DNA from 3 places in the Bacillus sp. CGMCC 1.60114 genome. Region 3 is predicted to be linked to each of the others. Evidence: riboswitches for the same ligand, from Rfam matches in the RefSeq annotation. Region 3 holds a riboswitch; each other region holds the start of a gene.
The links. Region 3 has a riboswitch for lysine ahead of ACFQZ1_RS25230 (amino acid permease). Riboswitches for the same ligand answer to the same signal wherever they lie in the genome.
Positions count from the first base shown of each region.

Region 1: linked by a shared signal. The riboswitch ahead of ACFQZ1_RS26040 (amino acid permease) and the one ahead of ACFQZ1_RS25230 (amino acid permease) in region 3 are both predicted to bind lysine.
Region 2: linked by a shared signal. The riboswitch ahead of lysA (diaminopimelate decarboxylase) and the one ahead of ACFQZ1_RS25230 (amino acid permease) in region 3 are both predicted to bind lysine.

Region 1 is NZ_JBHTHG010000119.1:101,335-108,202, reverse strand. Features, by position in the region: gene ACFQZ1_RS26065 (ABC transporter ATP-binding protein) at 1-944, opposite strand, end outside; gene ACFQZ1_RS26060 (ABC transporter ATP-binding protein) at 941-2,695, opposite strand; gene ACFQZ1_RS26055 (hypothetical protein) at 3,449-3,619, shown strand; gene ACFQZ1_RS26050 (hypothetical protein) at 3,994-4,179, shown strand; gene ACFQZ1_RS26045 (hypothetical protein) at 4,242-4,616, opposite strand; lysine riboswitch at 5,055-5,234, shown strand; gene ACFQZ1_RS26040 (amino acid permease) at 5,367-6,779, shown strand; gene ACFQZ1_RS26035 (ABC transporter permease) at 6,864-6,868, shown strand, end outside.
Region 2 is NZ_JBHTHG010000012.1:154,336-161,203, forward strand. Features, by position in the region: gene ACFQZ1_RS06785 (phosphoadenylyl-sulfate reductase) at 1-70, opposite strand, end outside; gene ACFQZ1_RS06790 (YezD family protein) at 162-305, opposite strand; SAM riboswitch class I at 375-483, opposite strand; gene lysA (diaminopimelate decarboxylase) at 609-1,925, opposite strand; lysine riboswitch at 2,107-2,289, opposite strand; gene ACFQZ1_RS06800 (DUF3888 domain-containing protein) at 2,380-2,775, opposite strand; gene ACFQZ1_RS06805 (LTA synthase family protein) at 2,966-4,852, shown strand; gene pssA (CDP-diacylglycerol--serine O-phosphatidyltransferase) at 5,247-5,948, shown strand; gene ACFQZ1_RS06815 (HupE/UreJ family protein) at 6,214-6,868, opposite strand, start outside.
Region 3 is NZ_JBHTHG010000118.1:778,356-785,223, forward strand. Features, by position in the region: gene ACFQZ1_RS25225 (sulfite exporter TauE/SafE family protein) at 1-818, shown strand, start outside; lysine riboswitch at 1,125-1,318, shown strand; gene ACFQZ1_RS25230 (amino acid permease) at 1,426-2,895, shown strand; gene ACFQZ1_RS25235 (iron-sulfur cluster biosynthesis family protein) at 3,006-3,308, shown strand; gene ACFQZ1_RS25240 (NAD-dependent protein deacylase) at 3,382-4,164, opposite strand; gene pcp (pyroglutamyl-peptidase I) at 4,189-4,836, opposite strand; gene ACFQZ1_RS25250 (DUF979 domain-containing protein) at 4,851-5,813, opposite strand; gene ACFQZ1_RS25255 (DUF969 domain-containing protein) at 5,815-6,510, opposite strand; gene pxpA (5-oxoprolinase subunit PxpA) at 6,538-6,868, opposite strand, start outside.

The DNA of each region.
Region 1 (6,868 bases), on a different contig from region 3:
TCAAATTCCTGTTTTACCGCACGTTCTTGACGAAACGCTTGAATCACAGGCATTCCTTGAATTGATTCATTGACCGTTCCATTAATATCTGATAAACGCGAGCGCATTTTATGATTGTATCCAGACGCATACTTACGGTAAAAAATAGCCCACACGCATAAAATCGGAATAAGGATTAAACACATGAGCGCAAGCTTCACATCTAATAAGAATAAGGCAATGAAAATACCAATAATGTAAATAAAGCTAGAAAAGAATGTCGACAATACTGTTACATAAAACTCTCGAATTGCCTCCGTATCATTTGTCACACGAGAAACAATTTTCCCCGCTGGCAAATGATCAAAATAGCGAATCGGCAATGTTTGAATGTGAGAAAATACTTCTTCCCGCATGAGTTGAATAATTTTATTCGCTGCTTTTTGCAAATAAAATTGTTTCCCGTATGCAAAAAGAGATACAACAACTAAGAGAGCCAAATAACCACTCCCCAGTAAGAATAGCCGTTTTATTTCTGGTTGATAAAACGAAAAGATTTCCTTACCTGTAAGTTTAGTTCCTTTATATACTTGCGTTGCCTTTCCTTTCTGAATCGTAATCATATTCCCTTTCACAGAGCGTGTTCCTTCAAATGAAAGTTTTTTAGGTATAAAATAATAATCACGACCAATTTGAATAATGCGAACTTCTTTTCCTTTCTGTTCTCCTGCTTCAAATCGATCGCCTCGTTTATACCAAACACCGTTATAAAAAACAGCGTCTTCTCCTTTTATCGTTTCATACCACGGTTTTTCAATGCCAACAATATGTTCATCAATCATCGTTTTCGCAACAAACGGCCCAGCTAATTCAGCAATAACAAAAATAAACAACATCGCTAAAGCCACTCCAATCGTTGCTTTTACTTTCATCGCATATTGAAATAATCGTTTTCCAACGCTCATATTCTCACCTCACCTTCTATTTCTTCTCCCTGTTGCCTTTCAAACTGCTCTGTATACCAGCCGCCCTTTTGAATAAGCATGTTATGCGTTCCTTCTTCAATGATTTCCCCATCATCCATCACGAGAATCCAATCAGCATGCTCTACAGCGGACAGACGATGCGTTGTAATAATTGTTGTTTTATCACTGCGCTCTTTCCGAATATTTTCAATGATTGCAGCTTCTGTTCTCGCATCAACTGCTGATAACGAATCATCTAAAATTAAAATTTCCGGCTTTTGAATTACTGCTCGTGCAATGGAAATACGCTGTTTTTGGCCTCCTGATAGCGATACACCTTTTTCCCCAACAAGTGTTTCCAATCCATCTGGCAAAAACTCTAAGTCTTTCTTGAAAGCAGCAATTTCAATTGCCTTTTGCAGCTCCTCTTCACTTGCTTCTCGGTTACCGAATAAAATATTTTCCCGTGCTGTTTTCGAAAAAAGGATGTGTTCTTGCGGAACATATCCAACCCAACCTAACACATCATCAATGTGTATATTTTGAAGTGATACACCGGATACTGTGATTTCCCCTGTTCCTAATGGATACTGACGAAGAAGCTGCCGAACGAGCGTTGTTTTCCCACTTCCCGTTTTTCCAACAATCCCAAGTGTTTCTCCTCTATTTAACGAGAACGATACGTTTTTCAAATTTAATTTAGAAGATGTTGGATACGAAAAGAATACATCTTCAAAATCAATACAGTCTGGCTGATGCAGACGTAATGGTTTCTTTACATTTTTTACATCTTGCTTATACGCTAACGTTTCGTTTACTCGATCAAGTGAAGCATTCCCGCGCTGCATCACGTTAATAAGCTCACCAATCGCAAACATCGGCCAAATCATCATGCCAAGGTACACATTAAACGATACAAGCTCCCCAAGGGTTACCTCATTTTGAAATACTAAAAACGCTCCGTACACAAGACCGATTAAATAACTCATCCCAACGAGCATTTTTACGGTCGGTTGAAAAAGCGAATCAATTTTTGCGACTTTCATATTCTTTGCATACACATCTGTTGCTAACGTACGAAAGCGCTTCTCATCTTCTTTTTCCTGTACATATGCGCGAACCACACGTACACCTGCAATCGACTCCAGCACTTTATCGTTCATAGCTCCAAAAGAATCTTGAGCAACTGTGAAGCGCTCGTGTAATTTCTTTCCATAAGCACTCACTGCATACGCCATAATCGGAAGCGGCAATAAAGCAGCGAATGTTAACTTCCAACTAATCGAAAACCCCATCATAAGCACAATTGTGAGCATATATAAACTCGAATCAACGAGCGTTAAAATACCAAATCCGGCTGTCATGGCAATGGCTTTTAAATCATTTGTTGCCCTTGCCATTAAGTCACCTGTACGGTTTTTCTGATAAAAAGTTGGCGTCATCTTCAGCAAATGCCCCATAAATTTGGAACGCATCGTTTTTTCAAGCACAAATGCGCCGCCAAATAAATGATATTGCCATACATAAGAAAGTACATAACCCGCAGTTGCTGCACCAAGTAACATCCCTACATACTTCATAATCCCGGCGTTTGTTAAATCTCCGGCTTTTATATCATCAATTGCCAATCCAATTAACTTTGGCGGAATAATCTCGACCACATTGACAATAAGTAAACAACAAATGGCAATGCTGTACCTTTTCCAATGCGTCTTAAAAAACCACGTTAATTTTTGTAATACAGAAAACAATATAACCTCTCCCTTCTCATTGTTGTGTAAACATAGGCTCGTTATCCACTATCCAGCGTCTCCGTTTTTACCATTCGCACCTCATACTTTTCCATCGTCATTCCTTCCTTTCTCAAACTGATTTATTTATTGAAACTATACAAATGTATAGAAACAATCTAAAAAAAGAGACAAAAAAAGCATACCGTCGCTTTGACGATATGCGAAAAACGCATAAAAGCGCACGTCACGACACACGCAACGTACGCTTTCCTTTTCAATTAAAAAGAAGCGCTATTTGTCCGTAGAGGTTGCGTGATGATATTTATTGTTTTCATTGTGTAAAACGCCTAAGTTAATCATATTTACAATTACAATCATCACGCACACCTCCTTCTTCTTTTATTTTCCATTTTTAATTTTATAACTTTAAAGACTTTTCTGTCAATTATTTTTTCATTTTTATGGAAAATAATTTTTAAGCAAAAAACTTCCCAGAAATCACTTTCAGAAACATCTCATTTAATTTTTTTCAAACCTCGGACGATCACCTTATCCCTCACTCTTACAAATCACTATTTTTATGAGGGCTTATTGAAGAAAGATCTAGTCATAAAAGTCTTGAATCTATGACGCATGAAAAGTAACAGTATTAAATTTAATGTAATCTATAAATGTAAGTAGAAAATAGTTGCTAGCACTACATTTCCTCAACACAAACTCTCTATCATTTTCATATACTATATTAACTTCTGAAAGAGAGGAGGCGTAACATTGAACGGCTTAACAGAAGGCGACAAAATCCGTGTCTTTTCAGCTGGACGTGAAATTGACGGCCAAGGTGTTTTCCTTCGTATAGAAAATAACTTCTTAATCTGGGTTGACAATCATGCTAATATAAACATCACAAGCTTAGATACAATTAGCATCCGTAAAGTTTCCTAATCACTTATAAAATGTTCTAAACGATGAGTCTATATCAAAAGAAGTTATATAAAACCTTTTTGAATAAGCTCTTGTTTTATAATACGTTTTATACTTTTTATATGACTAATGGTGAAATACAAAACATTCACCATAGCAAATGGCTCTGTTCAGATTAACGGATGCATAAGGTATTCGTAAGAATCTTGAATCTATGCCACATGAGAAAATAACAGGATTGAATTTACTGTAACTCTATAAAGGTGAGTAGAAAGTATTTCTACTCACCTTTATATTTTATAAAAATAGTTTCTAGCACTACCTTTCACACACACACACTCTCTCTACCTTTTTCATATATATATATTAACTTCTGATAGAGAGGTGGTGGTCACATGGCATTAACATTAAACGGCTTAACAGAAGGCGACAAAATCCGTGTCTTTTCAGCTGGACGTGAAATTGACGGCCAAGGTGTTTTCATCCGCATAGAAAACAACAATTTCTTAATCTGGGTTGACAGTCATGCTAATATAAACATCACAAGCTTAGATACAATTAGCATTCGTAAAATTACCTAATCACCCATAAAGTGTTCTAAATTAGCTTCTAGCATAGAATAACAGGGTCTATTCAGAAAGAGTTATATCCCCTCTTTTTGAATAGATTCTTTTTTTATAATACGTCGTACACTATTTATATGACTAATGGTTAAATCATAGTCTACGTTAATCCAATATAACCATTCGTTTGTACACTCAATAAAGATACCCTCCGTACTCGTCTCCCCTTCTAGTACTTCAATCTTATCTCCTAATGAAAATAAAGGCGGCAACGCACTCTTTTCTGTTTTTTCACTTAAATCCCTTTGTATGTTATAGAGTAATCTCATACATCGTTCTAAAGAAGCTGCGAGCTCTTCATTTTGCTTTTTTAACTCTTCTATCGGATCCGGCTTTTGGCACCTATAAACTTCCTTCCCACATATAAAACAGTTTCTCTTAAACCAGCTCTCCATCCGCTATCCCTCTTTATCCCGCTATTCGCGGGCAGTAGACCCCCACCTCAAGATTCAGAGAAAAGCGACGAAGATAGGCGGGGGAAACTGCCCGTAAAAGCCCGATTGGTTCAACTAACCATCAGTGGGGATGAAGAAGACCCCCACTGATGGAAGTTTCACTTTACCTCACTACTTATGGACAGTAAAACTTCCACCAAATTTTTAAGGAAATAGAGCTAGCCACCAGTAAAGAACGAAAAAAACTTATCAATGACAGCTTTGCTTTATACCTCATTTCATATACATATTATATGTTGCGAAGCCTTAAGTTGTTTCATTATCGTGAACATACCCATTCTCATAATAATCTGATTATGTTTATTTGCATTGACGAATAAAAAGTCATTTGTTACCCTTGATTATGTTAACTTTATACATAAATCCTCATTCGTATCTCGGTGAGGTAGAGGTTGCAATTATTAATAGTATGATTTAGGAGATGTGTGGCATCGCGGATCAAATCAAAAAGGAATAGTTGCCGAAGCAAGAAGCATCCACAGCGCTTTCTTGCTGGGACTGCATTGAATAAGTGCAGGACTGTCACAGGCTTTTTGCTTGTGGAGAGCTATCGAGAGGTATGTCCGTGGGTTTCTTAATAAGATTGAAAAGCGCGTGAACATATACGCGCTTTTTTGTTTTGTTTGGAACTTCAAACACATACATATCTCCGCGCTTGACTTGGTTATACTAATTTTGGAGGTAGTTTCTATGCAACAAAAAAAATGGGGCTTTTGGGTACTTACTGCATTTGTAGTTGGGAATATGGTTGGAGCTGGTATTTTCATGGTTCCAAGTACATTAGCACAAACAGCTAGCCCTCTTGGTGTTACATTAGCTTGGTTAACAACAGGATTTGGCGTATTAATGTTAGCTCTTGTTTTCGGTAATTTAGCAATTCGTCGCCCTGATTTAACAACAGGTCCGCAAAGTCATGCTTATGCACTCTTTTCTTCACAAAAAACGAAAAAAATGGCAGGTTTTAGCATCGTATGGGGTTACTGGGTTGCAAACTGGGCAAGTAACGTAGCCATCATTACATCATTTGCTGGTTATTTATCACTCTTTTTCCCAATTATGAAAGATACTCACGTATTATTTTCAATTGGAACTTTCGATATTGAAGTTGGAAAATTAATTACGTTCTCCATTTGCACGATTTTATTATGGGGTACACATATGATTTTGACGAATGGCATAAGCGGTGCCGGTAAATTAAACTTTTTAGCAACAACAACGAAAATAACAGGATTCCTTCTTTTCATCATTGTGACATTATTTGCCTTCCAAGCTTCTAAACTTGGGCAATGGTATACACCGATTATTGATAAAGAAGGCGTTTCACACGGACTGCTATCACAAGTAAACTTAGCAGCATTAACAACACTTTGGGCATTTATCGGTATTGAGTCAGCTGTATTATTATCAAATCGTGCTGTTTCACCAAAAATCGTAAAACGTGCAACTGTTACCGGTTTGTTGTTAACAGTTGGTATCTACTTAGGAATTACTATCTTAACAATGGGTGTTCTTCATATAGATAAACTACAAGCATCTGAACGACCATTAGCAGATGCATTAACTGCAGTAATGGGTCATAACGGCGGAAAATTAATGGCGCTGCTTGCACTTACTTCTCTCTTTGGATCCATTCTTGGTTGGGTTCTATTAAGCTCAGAAGTACCATATCAAGCAGCAAAAGAAGGATTCTTCCCATCCTTCTTCACAAAAACCAATAAAAAAGGAAGCCCGATTCATTCGCTTCGTTTAACAAATATTATGTCGCAAGTGTTCCTATTCTCAACGCTATCCGGGACAATTGCCCAGGCGTATACATTTGTTATTACTGTTTCAACACTTGCCTATTTAATCCCATACCTCGTTTCTCCAATCTTCCAGCTGAAGCTTGTTGTAACAGGTGAAACATACGAAAACCAAAAAGGTTCTCGTATAGCAGATGGAATCATTGCTGCTATTGCTCTTATTTATTCATTATGGGTTATTAAAACTGGCTCTTCTGATATGAAAACATTCCTGCTTGGCATTGGTTTATTTGTAGTTGGCTTTGCTTTCTACCCATTAATGAAACGTGACGAGAAAAAAGATAAAAAGCAAGTTGCCTAATGAAAGGTAACTTGCTTTTTATCTTTTTAACGGGTAGCAAGAATCCCCTCCTTATGTTTACAATGAAAAAAAGGAGTGATCTAAGTGAC
Region 2 (6,868 bases), on a different contig from region 3:
AAGCGCCTTTCGTTTCGTCGTCTTCCTGAAAGGAAACAAAATTATCTTGCCATGTTTCGTACGTTAACATCGTTCTCCCCCTTCACAACGCCCATATAAAAAGGCGGCTTTAATCTATAGAAATAGATTAAAGCCGCCTCTAGTTTTTCTAGTCAGCGTGCTTATTTTAAGCGTACTTTTTCACTTTTTTCAAGCTGAATCACTTTACCATCTTGCACAACAATTGTAATAGAACCATATTTCATATCAGTAAGCATAGATTGAATCTTATTTGCTACTTCTTCAAATTGTCCGCGTACTCCCACGAACAGCCCCCCCCTTTTTCATAAAAAAAATCTTTCCCATTTCGAAAAGACTGTTCCGGTAACGTATCTACCTTATCTTCCAAAATGGATGCCATTTTGCTGGAAGTAGCACCTTACTCCTATAAAGTAGGTTGCCGGGCTTCTTCGGGCCAGTTCCCTCCGCCACTCTTGATAAGAATTATATTTGTATTTTATCACAATTCTGATTTTTTTCAATCCCAGTTTTCCGATAAATTTTATTTATTATAAAAAAAAGGAGCTGTTCACCTAAACAACTCCCCCTTCAGCTAAGTAAGAACGTAGTCATACAAGTTCCTTTACACGTATGCGATCGTTCTCAATAAGATTTTCATACGATTCTCTTTCGACAACAACTTGTGATTTTCCGTTTTTTGCAAATACAACTGACGGGCGACGAATACGATTGTAATTATTCGCCATCGAATAACCATATGCCCCTGTACAAGAAATAGCTAAGAGATCACCAGAAACAACTTTTGGAAGCTCTACATCCCAAATGAGCATATCTCCACTTTCACAACATTTGCCCGCAATTGAAACAACCTCTTCAGCAGATTCATTCGCTCGGTTTGCTAGCAATGCTTCATAACGAGCTCCATAAAGTGCTGGGCGAAGATTATCTGTCATACCTCCATCAACTGATACATATTTACGGATGCCTGGAATATCTTTAATTGCACCTACTGTATACAACGTTGTTCCTGCATCTCCAACAATACTACGGCCTGGTTCCACCCAAATTTCTGGAAGTGGATATTCGCATACTGTAAACTGCTCGCGTACCGCATCCGTCACAGCTTTCACATATTCACCAAGGGCAAGCGGTGTATCCCCTTCCGTATAACGAATTCCAAAACCGCCCCCTACATTTAATACTGGAGCTACATAGTTCATTTCTTTTCGCACTGTTTCCAAGAAATTCTGAAGCACTTCAATCGCACGAATAAATCCTGCCGTCTCAAAAATTTGCGATCCGATATGAGAATGAATTCCTAATACACGATAGTTTGATTTTTCTAATGCATTTTTTATCGCTTGTGATGCATGCCCTGTTGAAATACCAAAACCAAACTTAGAATCATCTTGCCCGGTTGTAATATATTCATGTGTATGCGCTTCTACTCCCGGCGTCACACGCAATAAGATATTCACAATTTGCCCGTATTCTTTCGCTAAATCATGCAATACTTCTAATTCAAAAAAGTTATCTACAACAAAACAGCCGATGTTAGCTTCTAATGCCATTCTTATTTCTTCTTCTGTTTTATTATTACCATGAAAATGGATGCGCTCTGCTGGAAATCCCGCTTGCAATGCCGTATATAGTTCTCCACTGGAAACAACATCTAGCGACATGCTTTCTTCGGCAGCTAACCTGCACATTTCCATGCACAAGAACGCTTTGCTTGCATACGCTACTTGATAAGAGAACCCACTTTCCCTAAAAGCACGATGAAATGCACGACATTTCTCACGAATTGCTGCTTCATCGTAAACATAAAGTGGTGTCCCATATGCTCTTGTAAGTTCAGTAGCATCGCATCCTCCAATTTCTAAGTGTCCTTGCTCATTAATGCGGCTTGTGCCGTGTAAATACATGTGAATTCCTCCCTTATTTTCGCAAAACCCTCTATTACATTTATTATTTATTACTATTATTCCTAATTTGGATAAACAAAAAACGCGCGGAACAATGTTCACACGCGTTTCTTATTAGAAGAATATATGACGAAAAAATAAACGTAGTGTTATTTTCTCAAATAAGAAACCGCATCAAACATCTCCTAATAGCTCTCCATAAGCAAAATACTTATGACAGTACTACATTTATTCAATGCAGTCCCAATATATGAATGAAGTGGTCATTCATATATTTCGGCGATAACCCCTTTCAACCTATGATCACGAATACCACTTTATTTCCCATAGTTTACTTTTGATTATCGCAGCCTCTACCTTTGAGTGTAGATGAGGTAAGTCTATTTAATTTTCAAGCATCTTTTTGTTGCTATTAACAATAACAAATGACTAATTTATTTGTCAAACACTTTTTTTATATTGGTTTAGGACAAGTGAGTTTCGTATTATCTGGTAAGCGCTTTACATCTATATTTTTCACAGTCCATTCACCACTATCATTTTCAAATATAATCGTTACTTTTTCAAACGGAGGAAGCTTTTTCCCCGCTGTTCCTGGCTCATATTTAATTATTTCAATAGATGCCTGAAACAAATATGTACCACTGTACATTTTTTTTAGACTAACAATTTTCGGACAATCGTACGGCTTTTGTTTTCCATAATGTTTTTGAATTGCTTCATTTATCCTTGGAAACAACACAGAATAAAGCGCATCTTCTAGTAATAACGGTTCATGCTCAGCAGAGAAAGAAGCTGGATTTCCAAGTAAAATGAAACAACTTAATATAAAACAACATATTTTCTTCATAGTACTCCTCCATCTTTCAATCAATGCCTTTATTTTATCCTTCTCTTCTTTTTCTATCCAATTGTTAGAAAATCATCCACAATTTCGCTATGTTTTTATATAATAGTACACATAGTAAAAAACATATAGATATGTAGCCTATCATATACATAAAAAAGGCGATACTTGTAGGTAGTGGGAGGAGCCCTTTATGAGACAACGTTTGTTTCCAAAAGTACGATTTGCTCTCGTAGCTGTCGTCTTGTTATGGATTAAAACATATATTGTATACAGATTAGCTTTTGACATGAAAATTGATAACGCTTTCGAACAAATTATGTTGTTCTTTAATCCATTAGCTTCGTTATTGTTATTTTTCGGTTTCGCTTTATTAGCAACAAAACATCGAAACCGAATCATTATAAGTATTAGTATCGTGCTATCCTTTATTTTATTTGGCAATGCTATGTTTTATGGATTTTACGATGATTTTGTAACATTCCCTGTATTATTTCAAACAAATAATATGGCTGATTTAGGGACAAGTATTAAAGAACTATTTACGTATAAAACACTTCTATTATTTGCTGATGTAATTATTTTAGCCATTTTATCTCGTAAATCCCCTAGTTTTTGTGATACTACTCCTCTATCTCGGCAAGAGAAACGAACGTTTTTTAGCGGTGTAACAGCAGCATTAGCTTTACAAATGGTTATTTCAGTTATTTATAAACCACAACTTTTTTCACATTCATTTGATCGCCAAACAGTTGTGAAAAATCTTGGTTTGTATACTTATCATGTTTATGATATTGCACTACAATCGAAATCTTCTGCTCAGCGTGTCTTTGCAAGCGGAGATAGCTTTTCCGAAATTGATAACTACGTAAAAACAAAAGATAGACAAGAAAGCAAAGAGTTATTCGGTGTGGCAAAAGGTAAAAATGTTATTTTAATTTCAATGGAATCCACACAAAGTTTTGTCATCAACCAAAAAATAAATGGAAAAGAAATTACACCCTTTTTAAATGACTTCATTAAAGATAGCTATTATTTTGATAACTTTTACCATCAAACTGGACAAGGAAAAACATCAGACGCTGAGTTTATTATTGAAAACTCTTTATACCCGCTTGATCGCGGCTCTGTTTTCTTTACACATGCTAATAATGAATATACAGCTACACCAGAGCAACTCAAAAAATATGGATATTACTCTGCTGTATTTCATTCAAATGATAAAACATTTTGGAATCGTGATTCGATGTATCCTGCACTCGGATATGATCGCTATTTTAACTTACAAGACTATACAAATGCAGAACAAATGTCTGTTGGTTGGGGATTGAAAGATAAAGAATTTTTTGAGCAATCTATCTCAAAATTAAAATCTTTACCACAGCCATTCTATTCAAAATTCATTACATTAACAAATCACTTTCCTTTTTTACTAGAACCGGAAGATCGATTCATCGATGAATACAATTCGGAAAGCGGTGTTGTAAATCGTTATTTTCCAACTGTACGTTATACAGATGAAGCACTGAAACATTTTGTTAAACGATTAAAAGAAGAAGGATTATACGATAATTCTATTATTATTATTTACGGAGATCATTATGGCATTTCTGAAAATCATAATGCTGCTATGGCACAATTTATTGGAAAAGAAACGCTCACTCCTTTTGATGCGATGCAGCTGCAAAGAGTCCCACTCATCATTCACATTCCTGGCCAAAAAGGAAAAGTCATTTCAAAAGTTTCAGGACAAATTGATGTAAAACCAACACTTCTTCATTTACTGGGTGTAAAAACAAACAATTCTATTGAATTTGGCACAGATTTATTTGAAACAAACGATGAGCCACTTATAGTTATGCGCGACGGGAGTTTCGTAACAAATGATTATATGTATACAAAAAATGTATGCTATAACAAAAAAAACGGTGAGCCAGCTGATATTAACATTTGTCAACCATATATCAAAAAAGCGAAAACAGAATTGAATTACTCTGATAAACTCATTTACGGTGATTTATTACGCTTTGATCCGCATAATAAATATAAAACTGGTACGATGATAACGAAATTTGAATAAGGTGAAATTTTAATCAGATAGGGGTTTTCCATCCTTCACCTAGTTTCTTTGTTTTCTCTCAATATTGATGTGGTTGTAGGTCTTACTTCCTATTGATACAAAATAATAAACTAACCTCGAATTGTGACGATTCGGGGTTTATTTTTAACGTAATATGTCCTTTAATAAAAAATTCCTCCAAAAAGCAGGTTGTATTATATACTTTATTCATCCCAACAACATAATGGATTTCCTTGATTAATACTTCCGGTTTTACAACAAATGAAAATCCGTTGAAATCTTTCTCAAACCGAAGAATTTTTTCGTACGAGCACAGGAAATTTATGTTATGATAAAAAGGATAAACTTTCATAAACTAATCAAGAATCTATAAAAGAAAGCAAGGGATCATATTTTGTACAGAGCAGCCATTCCAAACTTATTTACGCTCGGAAATTTATATAGTGGATTTCTATCCATCGGCTACGCTTCATTAGGATACTACAAGTCAGCGGCAATTTTAGTTTTAATCGGAATGATGCTAGATAGTCTTGATGGAAGAATCGCACGCCTGCTTCGCGTCGATTCGCAACTCGGAAAAGAACTTGATTCATTAGCAGACGTAGTTACATTTGGTGCTGCACCCGCTGTATTGATGTATTACACATCCTTCTCTAATTACGGTATTATCGGACTATACATAGCAGGACTTTTCCCTCTATTTGGAGCATACAGATTAGCTCGCTTCAATGTCACACCATCATCAACATCAATGAAATATTTTACTGGTGTACCAATTACAGCAGCAGGTGGTCTTGTTGCCTTCCTTACTTTATTTTCACATACGATTCCAAAAATCGTACTTATTACAGTATTCGTGACATTCGCCTTTCTTATGGTTAGTCGCATTCGTATTCCAAGTATGAAAGATGTACCGATTCCAAAATATAGTATTATCGTGACACTCTTTTTAATCGGAATCATTTATACGATGTATAAAACGAGCTTCGGTAATATTTCAGTGTTTTTATTCATTGCTATTCCACTCTATATTTTATATATGCTGTCACAATTTCTTAGACATCGACCAGCACAAAAGAAACGAGCAAACAAATAGTAAAAAAGAATCCTTCCTTATGATAGGAAGGATTCTTTTTTATCCCGCATTAACAGCTGTAAGAGCCGGATTCGATTGGGCGGGCTGTACAGTCTTTACCGTAGAATCATAGTCTTCACGAGCTGCTTGTCAGCTACGAGGCGACTAGGCTCTTACCTCGACCGGACTATACCAGCTAGTTGTGCTTGACTTGGTTAGACACGCAATAATAAAAAGAGCTAGCAAAAATACCACTAACTCTCGTATTAATCAATAAATAGCCTAATTACAATCTTTGAATCAACCAATAAAATGCCAGCACAAAAATAAGGCAAGACGTTGAGATCATCATTTTACGATACCATGGGAACCTTCGCAGCCATATCAAGAGGGGCAATACTAGGCATAAGATCAATAGTTGGCCTGTTTCCACACCTAAATTAAACATCAGGAGTGAGCCAATCAGATTTTCTTTTGGAAGTCCTGTTTCAGCTAAAGCCCCGGCGAAGCCCATACCGTGAATCAGGCCAAATATGGCTGTCAATATCCACCGCCATTTCGCCTTTTGAACAAACATATTTTCCACTGCCACATAACAGATCGTCAGGGCAATCAAGACCTCGACCCAATGCGAACTGACCTGAACACGGTCGGTGGCCACCAAGAATAGTGTTATGCTGTGGGCGATTGTAAAAGCAGTAACAATTTTCAACGCATCCTTGAAGCGAGATGCGATTAATACTAAGGATAACAAAAACAACAAATGATCATAACCTGTCAAAATGTGTTCGATTCCAAGCTTAAAGTATTTCCACAAAACAGCGCCAATCTTAGGCTGGGGAACGTTGCTCAGATTATCACTTTTAGTGCTATCAATATGGGGAAGGTTGATCAGAATATCTCTATTCGTGCTATCAATCATATCCTGCTGAAAATATTCC
Region 3 (6,868 bases):
CATCTTCTTCATTATTACTCATGTTTGGAATTGCACCAGCCGTTGCTTCAGCATCTGTTCATTTAGCCGAAGTTGTTACAACTGCCGCTTCTGGTATTTCACATATCCGATTTGGAAATGTCGATAAATATACTGTTTCAAGGCTAACATTACCAGGTGCCATTGGCGCTTTTGTAGGTGCTTGCTTTTTAAGTAACTTACCAGGAAATTTAATTAAACCGTATATTTCAGTGTTTTTATTCGTGTTAGGTGTATATATCTTATTAAGATTTATTTTACAAAAACAAGTTGTTCAAACAAATAATAAACGTCTGTCTGGTAAGCAATTAATTCCACTTGGCCTTTTTGCAGGTTTTGTAGATTCAACAGGCGGTGGCGGCTGGGGACCTATTACTACTCCTGTTTTACTTGCACGCGGGAATGAAGCAAGAAAAGTTGTAGGTTCTGTAGATACGAGTGAATTTCCTGTCTCATTAGCTGCCACATTGGGATTTTTCATTTCTCTTGGCTGGGAACAGATCAGTTGGTTTTGGGTGTTTGCTCTTATGCTTGGCGGTATTATTGCAGCACCTATTGCTGCATGGTTAGTACGAATTGTTCCTTCACATTTACTTGGGGTTCTTGTCGGAGGGCTTATTATTTTTACTAACATTCGTACGCTATTAACAGCTTTTAGAATAGATCAAGATATAATATTTCTTTCTTACATTGCAATAGGTCTTGCCGTTACAATTGCACTGATAATTACGACTCGTAATCAATCACAACATACAAACAAAAAAATTGTATATAACAAACAAAAACAAGTTTCCCCATAAAGGGAAGCTTGTTTTCTTTTAGTCTCCTTTTCGACAATATATTTTGTCGAAATTTATTTGTCTCAATTTTCTGTTAATTTTAAAGGATTTTTTGAAACACAATGCGAAACTATTGTATAACCTTTTTCAACAAGAGGTTACATATTACATATTTTTTAGGATCGGGATGAGTTTTGAAAGCGCTTTTCTAAAATAGCCGTTCTTTTTTCTCTTTTTTTCTACAAAAAAGTCCTTGCAATATTCCCAGAAAATCATTACAATTGCGATATATTAAAAATCATAGCAATAGAAAAATCCTCATCAATCCGATGAGGTAGAGGTTGCGGCTTTTATTAGTAGTCCGGACGAGACACAGAGAACGTCAATAACTCCGAATGAAAGGAAAAGCTGCCGAAGTTTATGCTTCTTCTCTGGAAGTATATGCTGGGGCTGTTTTCGAATAGGAACAGAACTGTCACGTTTACAAAATTACCGTGTAAATGTGGGGCGCTATCTTAACGGAAGGTATGATGGGGTGGCTATTTTTGAAATGCTCCGCTAAATTCTTTTGGCGGTTTTTTTAATTCCCCCCGCTCCTTCCCATCTAACAAGAAAAGGAGTGTTGAAAATGAACGGCGCAACTACAAAAGTTACCTCTACATCTACAAGTCAATCTGCACAAACACATGGTGAGCTAAAACGTGGATTGAAATCTCGCCATCTTACAATGATTTCACTTGGTGGTACAATTGGAACAGGTTTATTCCTAGCAAGCGGTGGAGTTGTCCACACAGCTGGTCCTGGTGGCGCTCTCGTCGCCTATGCTGCAATTGGTATTATGGTATATTTTTTAATGACAAGTTTAGCAGAATTAGCATCGTACATCCCTGTAGCAGGATCTTTCAGCACATACGCAACAAGATTTGTTGATCCATCTCTTGGGTTTGCATTAGGTTGGAACTACTGGTATAACTGGGCCATCACGATTGCTGCTGAACTCTCTGCAGTTACATTAATTATGAAGTATTGGTTCCCAAATACTTCTTCCCTGCTTTGGAGTGGTATTTGTTTAGCTATTATGTTCCTTTTAAATTATTTATCTGTTAAAGGATTTGGGGAAGCTGAATATTGGTTTGCACTTATTAAAGTTGTAACTGTTATCGCCTTTTTAATTGTCGGTTTTCTTATGATTTTCGGTATTATGGGCGGAGAACCAGTTGGTTTTAAAAACTTCACAGTTGCAGATGCACCGTTTAGCGGCGGCTTCATGGCAATTATTGGTGTGTTTATGGCAGCCGGATTTTCATTCCAAGGAACAGAATTATTAGGAGTTGCGGCTGGGGAAACTAAAGATCCACAACGCAGTATTCCAAAAGCAATTCGCAGCATCTTTTGGCGAATTCTACTGTTCTATATTTTAGCAATTCTTGTAATTGGTTTACTCATTCCATATACAGACAAAAACCTTGCAGCAAGTGATGTGACAGTAAGTCCATTTACACTTGTATTCGCTAAAGCAGGTGTTGCCTTTGCGGCATCAGTAATGAACGCCGTTATTTTAACAGCTGTTCTGTCTGCTGGTAACTCTGGTATGTATGCAGCATCACGTATGCTTTGGGATCTAGCAAACCAAGGTAAAGCACCTAAATTTTTAGGAAAACTAAATAGTCGTGGTATACCTGTAAATGCATTGATTGCAACATCATTAGTTGGATGTGCTGCTTTCTTAGCTTCTTTATTCGGTGATGGCGTGGTCTATGTATGGCTCTTAAATGCTTCTGGTATGTCAGGCTTCATCGCTTGGATCGGAATTGCAATTAGTCACTACCGTTTCCGTAAGGCATACATCGCACAAGGAAAAGATTTAAATGACTTACCATATAAAGCAAAATGGTTCCCATTCGGTCCTATCTTTGCATTTGTACTATGTTTAATCGTTATTCTTGGTCAAAACTACGGTGCATTTATGGGAAAATCTATTGACTGGGACGGTATACTCGTTTCATATATTGGCCTACCTCTTTTCTTAATACTTTGGTTAGGTTATAAATTTACAAAGAAAACAAAAGTCATTCCATTAGATAAATGTGAGCTTTAAAAATAACAACCTATCAACGAAAGTTGATAGGTTTTCTTATGTGCCCGAGTAGCCGGTTCATTATATTTTTGCCATAATAGAATAAGAGTTTAAGAAAAGGAAGGGATTACATGAATATTCGTGTTACAAATACAGCAAAAGAAAAACTGCAACAATTACAAAATGGAGGTAAAACAATCATTAGAGTAAAAGGAACTATAGGCAATACCTGTACTGTCTATGTGAATATCGATTTAATTGTCGATGAATATCATGCCAATGATGTCGTATTTGAAGATGAACAGCTTGTTATTCAAATCGATGACTTCACAAAAGATTATATCGGAAACACAATGACGCTAGATTACAATACAGGCTTTAAAATTACAACACCAAGTGAAACGATTGTTTATGGTTTATCGCTGAAAAAATAATATAAAAATGTAGTGTTCAAAAAAGAGAAGGCACATATGATCGTTTCATATGTGCCCTTCTTTTTAAATTTTTTTAGTTTACATCTTCTGTTCTTAAAAATCCATCCACAAATTCTCCAATTGTTTCATGAAACGCATAATCAAAATACGATTCTTGCCCCGTTCGCTCGTCATTAATAAGGATTGTCGTTGCCCCTATTTCTCGTTTTGCTATTTGCGGGAATGACGCTACAGGCTGTACTTTTAACGACGTTCCCATTACAAGCAATACATCTGTTTCATACAAGCGTTCAATGGCTGTTTGAAATTGAGGCAATGTGTCTCCATATAACACAACGTCAGGATTTAAAATGAAATTACACTTCTCACAGCGCGGCACTTCATGTGCAATCATATATTGTAAGTTATATTTCGTACGACACTTTGGACAATGAGCAGATTGTAATGTACCATGTAAATCAATGACACGTTTACTTCCGCCTAATTGATGAAGTCCATCAATATTTTGTGTTAAAACAACAAGATCTTTTCCGCTCTCTTCTAACTGCGCAATAAATACATGTCCTCTATTCGGCTTATATTGATGAAATGTTTCAATTTGAAAGATTGCTTTATAATGTTTCCAAAAATCTTTCGGGTTTCGATTATAATATCCTCTTGATAAATACATTTCTACATTTGCATCTGCATACAAACCGTTTGCTGATCGAAAGTCTGGAATCCCACTCTCTGTACTTGCACCTGCCCCAGTTAACACCGTAATCTTCTTAGCATTGTCAATGATAGAACGCACTTCTCCATAATGCTGCACAACATTCACCTCTATGTATATTTCTTCTTTCATTATAACAGGCATATGCAACAACTTAGAAATTTTTTCTTAATGCGTTGTACCTTCTGCTACTACTATATCTATTTTTACTTCCAAAGCTGTTTGTATTAAAAGCTCTATTCCTTTTGTAATGTTAGAAAGTGACATGCTCGGTTGACCAGAATATGCACTCGCTTGTTCCGGTAAAAACGGAATATGTACAAAACCACCAGAAATATGCTCTTCCTGTTTAGCTAATATGTGCATAAGTCCGTAAAAAAGATGATTACAGACAAACGTCCCTGCTGTTTGTGAAACAGATGCTGGAATTCCTCCTTCACGAAGTTGCTTCACAATCGCTTTTATGGGAAGTGTTGACCAATACGCCACTGGACCATCATCAATCACTGGTATATCAATCGGTTGATTTCCCATATTATCAGGAATTCTTGCATCATCTACATTAATTGCAACGCGCTCAACTGTAATGTCGGAACGCCCTCCTGCTTGTCCAATACACACGACAAGAGCTGGATCTACTTCATCAATATAAGATTCTAGCATTTGTAAGGATGTATGAAAAACCGTAGGAATTTGTTTACTAACGATTGTATATTCTCCTATTCTTTTTTGATCAAGTTGTTTAGCAACTTCCCAAGCAGGATTGATTTTTTCTCCTCCAAATGGTTCAAATCCTGTTAGTAAAATTTTTTTCATCAATCCCACCTCCTTTAAAATCGATATACAAGTGCGTACATAACAAGCATATTAATTACAAAAATTGCGACGGCAACTGGCGCTTGCGCTTTAATAACAGCATTTTTATCTTTAAGCTCTAATAACATTGCTGGAACGATGTTAAAGTTAGCAGCCATCGGCGTTAGCAATGTACCGCAATACCCAGCAAACATACCAAGCGCTGCCATAATCGCTGGGTTTCCGCCGTGCATTTGAACAATAAGCGGCAATCCAATCCCGCCCGTAATAACAGCAAAAGCAGCGAACGCATTTCCCATTACCATTGTAAATAACATCATTCCTAAGCAATATGCCATGACAGCCACGAATGGATATTCAGTCGGCAATACTTTTCCAACTAAATCCGCCACTACCTGTCCAACTCCAGACTTAGCAAATATACCGCCAAGAGCAGCCAGCATTTGTGGTAAAATAACGGCCCATCCAACTGCTTGCAGTAAACGGCTTCCTTCTTGAACTGGCTCTGTCACTTTTGCTTTTGTAATGGCCATCGCAAAAGCAAAGGCAACTAATGCACCTAATGCTAGTGCAATTAGCGTTACTTTTTCAGGATCCACAACAAATATATTTCCAAATTTCAATTTTCCAAGTGTGAGCGTTCCGATAATAGTAAACAAAGGGATTAAAATAGCTGGCATGAAAATTTTATTCCCTAATTTTGCTGCATGTTTTACACGCTCCTCTACTGGTGCTTCTTGTTCATTTGATTTTGTTACTTTGTTTAATGATGCTAAAATAACCATAACTAAAACGAGACAACCGACATAAAACGAGGGTATGATATTTCCAAATAAAAATGTAATTGCAAACAACGCCCAAAACAAACTAGAACCGAAACGATTCGGATGTTGACGATCAAAAGCAACACGAATTGCAATAAAAGCAACAATAATACCAAGTAGATAATAAATTGTATCCAGTGTAATTAATTTCACGCTACATCGCCTCCTTATTTTGATTCTCTTCTTGTTTCATGACGTCGTCTATATGTCTATCAATTTGACGAAAACGGATCCAACTTACAATAAATGCAGAAATTGCTGTTGGAATCCCCCAAAGTGCCATATCCCACACACCAACATGCATACCGACAGAATCAAAAAATCCTTTCATTAATAAAATTGCTCCCGTTGCAATAAAAATATCTTCTCCAAAAAACCATGCTGTATTTTCTGCTGCCGCTGCATATGCTTTAATTTTTTCTCTTAACTTCTCTGGAAGTTTTCCATAACGAGCATGCGCTGCCCCTTCCGCCATTGGTGCAACAAGTGGTCTTACTGCTTGTGCATGTCCTCCAATGTTAAGCCCAATCGCTGCAGTTGCTTCGCGAATAGTGAAATACGATAGAAGAACGCGTCCAGTTGTTGCTCCTTTTGATTTTGTAATCAGTGTTTCCGCTCGTTCTTTCAATCCGTAACGCTCTAAAATCCCGATAACCGGAAGTGTTAATAGAATTGGCATGGACATATATCGATTTTCTATAAAGAATTTCCCAAATAGACTTATCACTTCATGAAATGACATACCGGATACCATCCCTGTTACAATTCCAGCTACCATAACAACTAACAATGTATTAAGTCGGAATAAAAAACCAACTGCTACAAGTAAAATCCCAATCAATTTTACCATACGTAATCCCCCTATCTTTTTTACGTGTTAAGGTGCACAAATATTAATTTGTGCCTGCTGCAGTGCATTGTAAATGCCTTTCGCATAATCAACGGCATGCATGCCATCCCCATGAATACAAATTGTATGCGCTGCAATTGAAACGATAGTCCCATCAACAGCTTGAACATTCCCTTTTTGCACCATTTGCAATACTTGTCTTATCGCATCTTCTTCATTTGTAATCAATGCATTCGATTCTGTACGATTTGTTAAAGTCCCGTTACATTGATACGTTCGATCTGCAAATACCTCTTGCACAACACGAAGATTATATTTTTCTCCTGCACTCACAAATTCGCTACTTGCTAATCCGAAT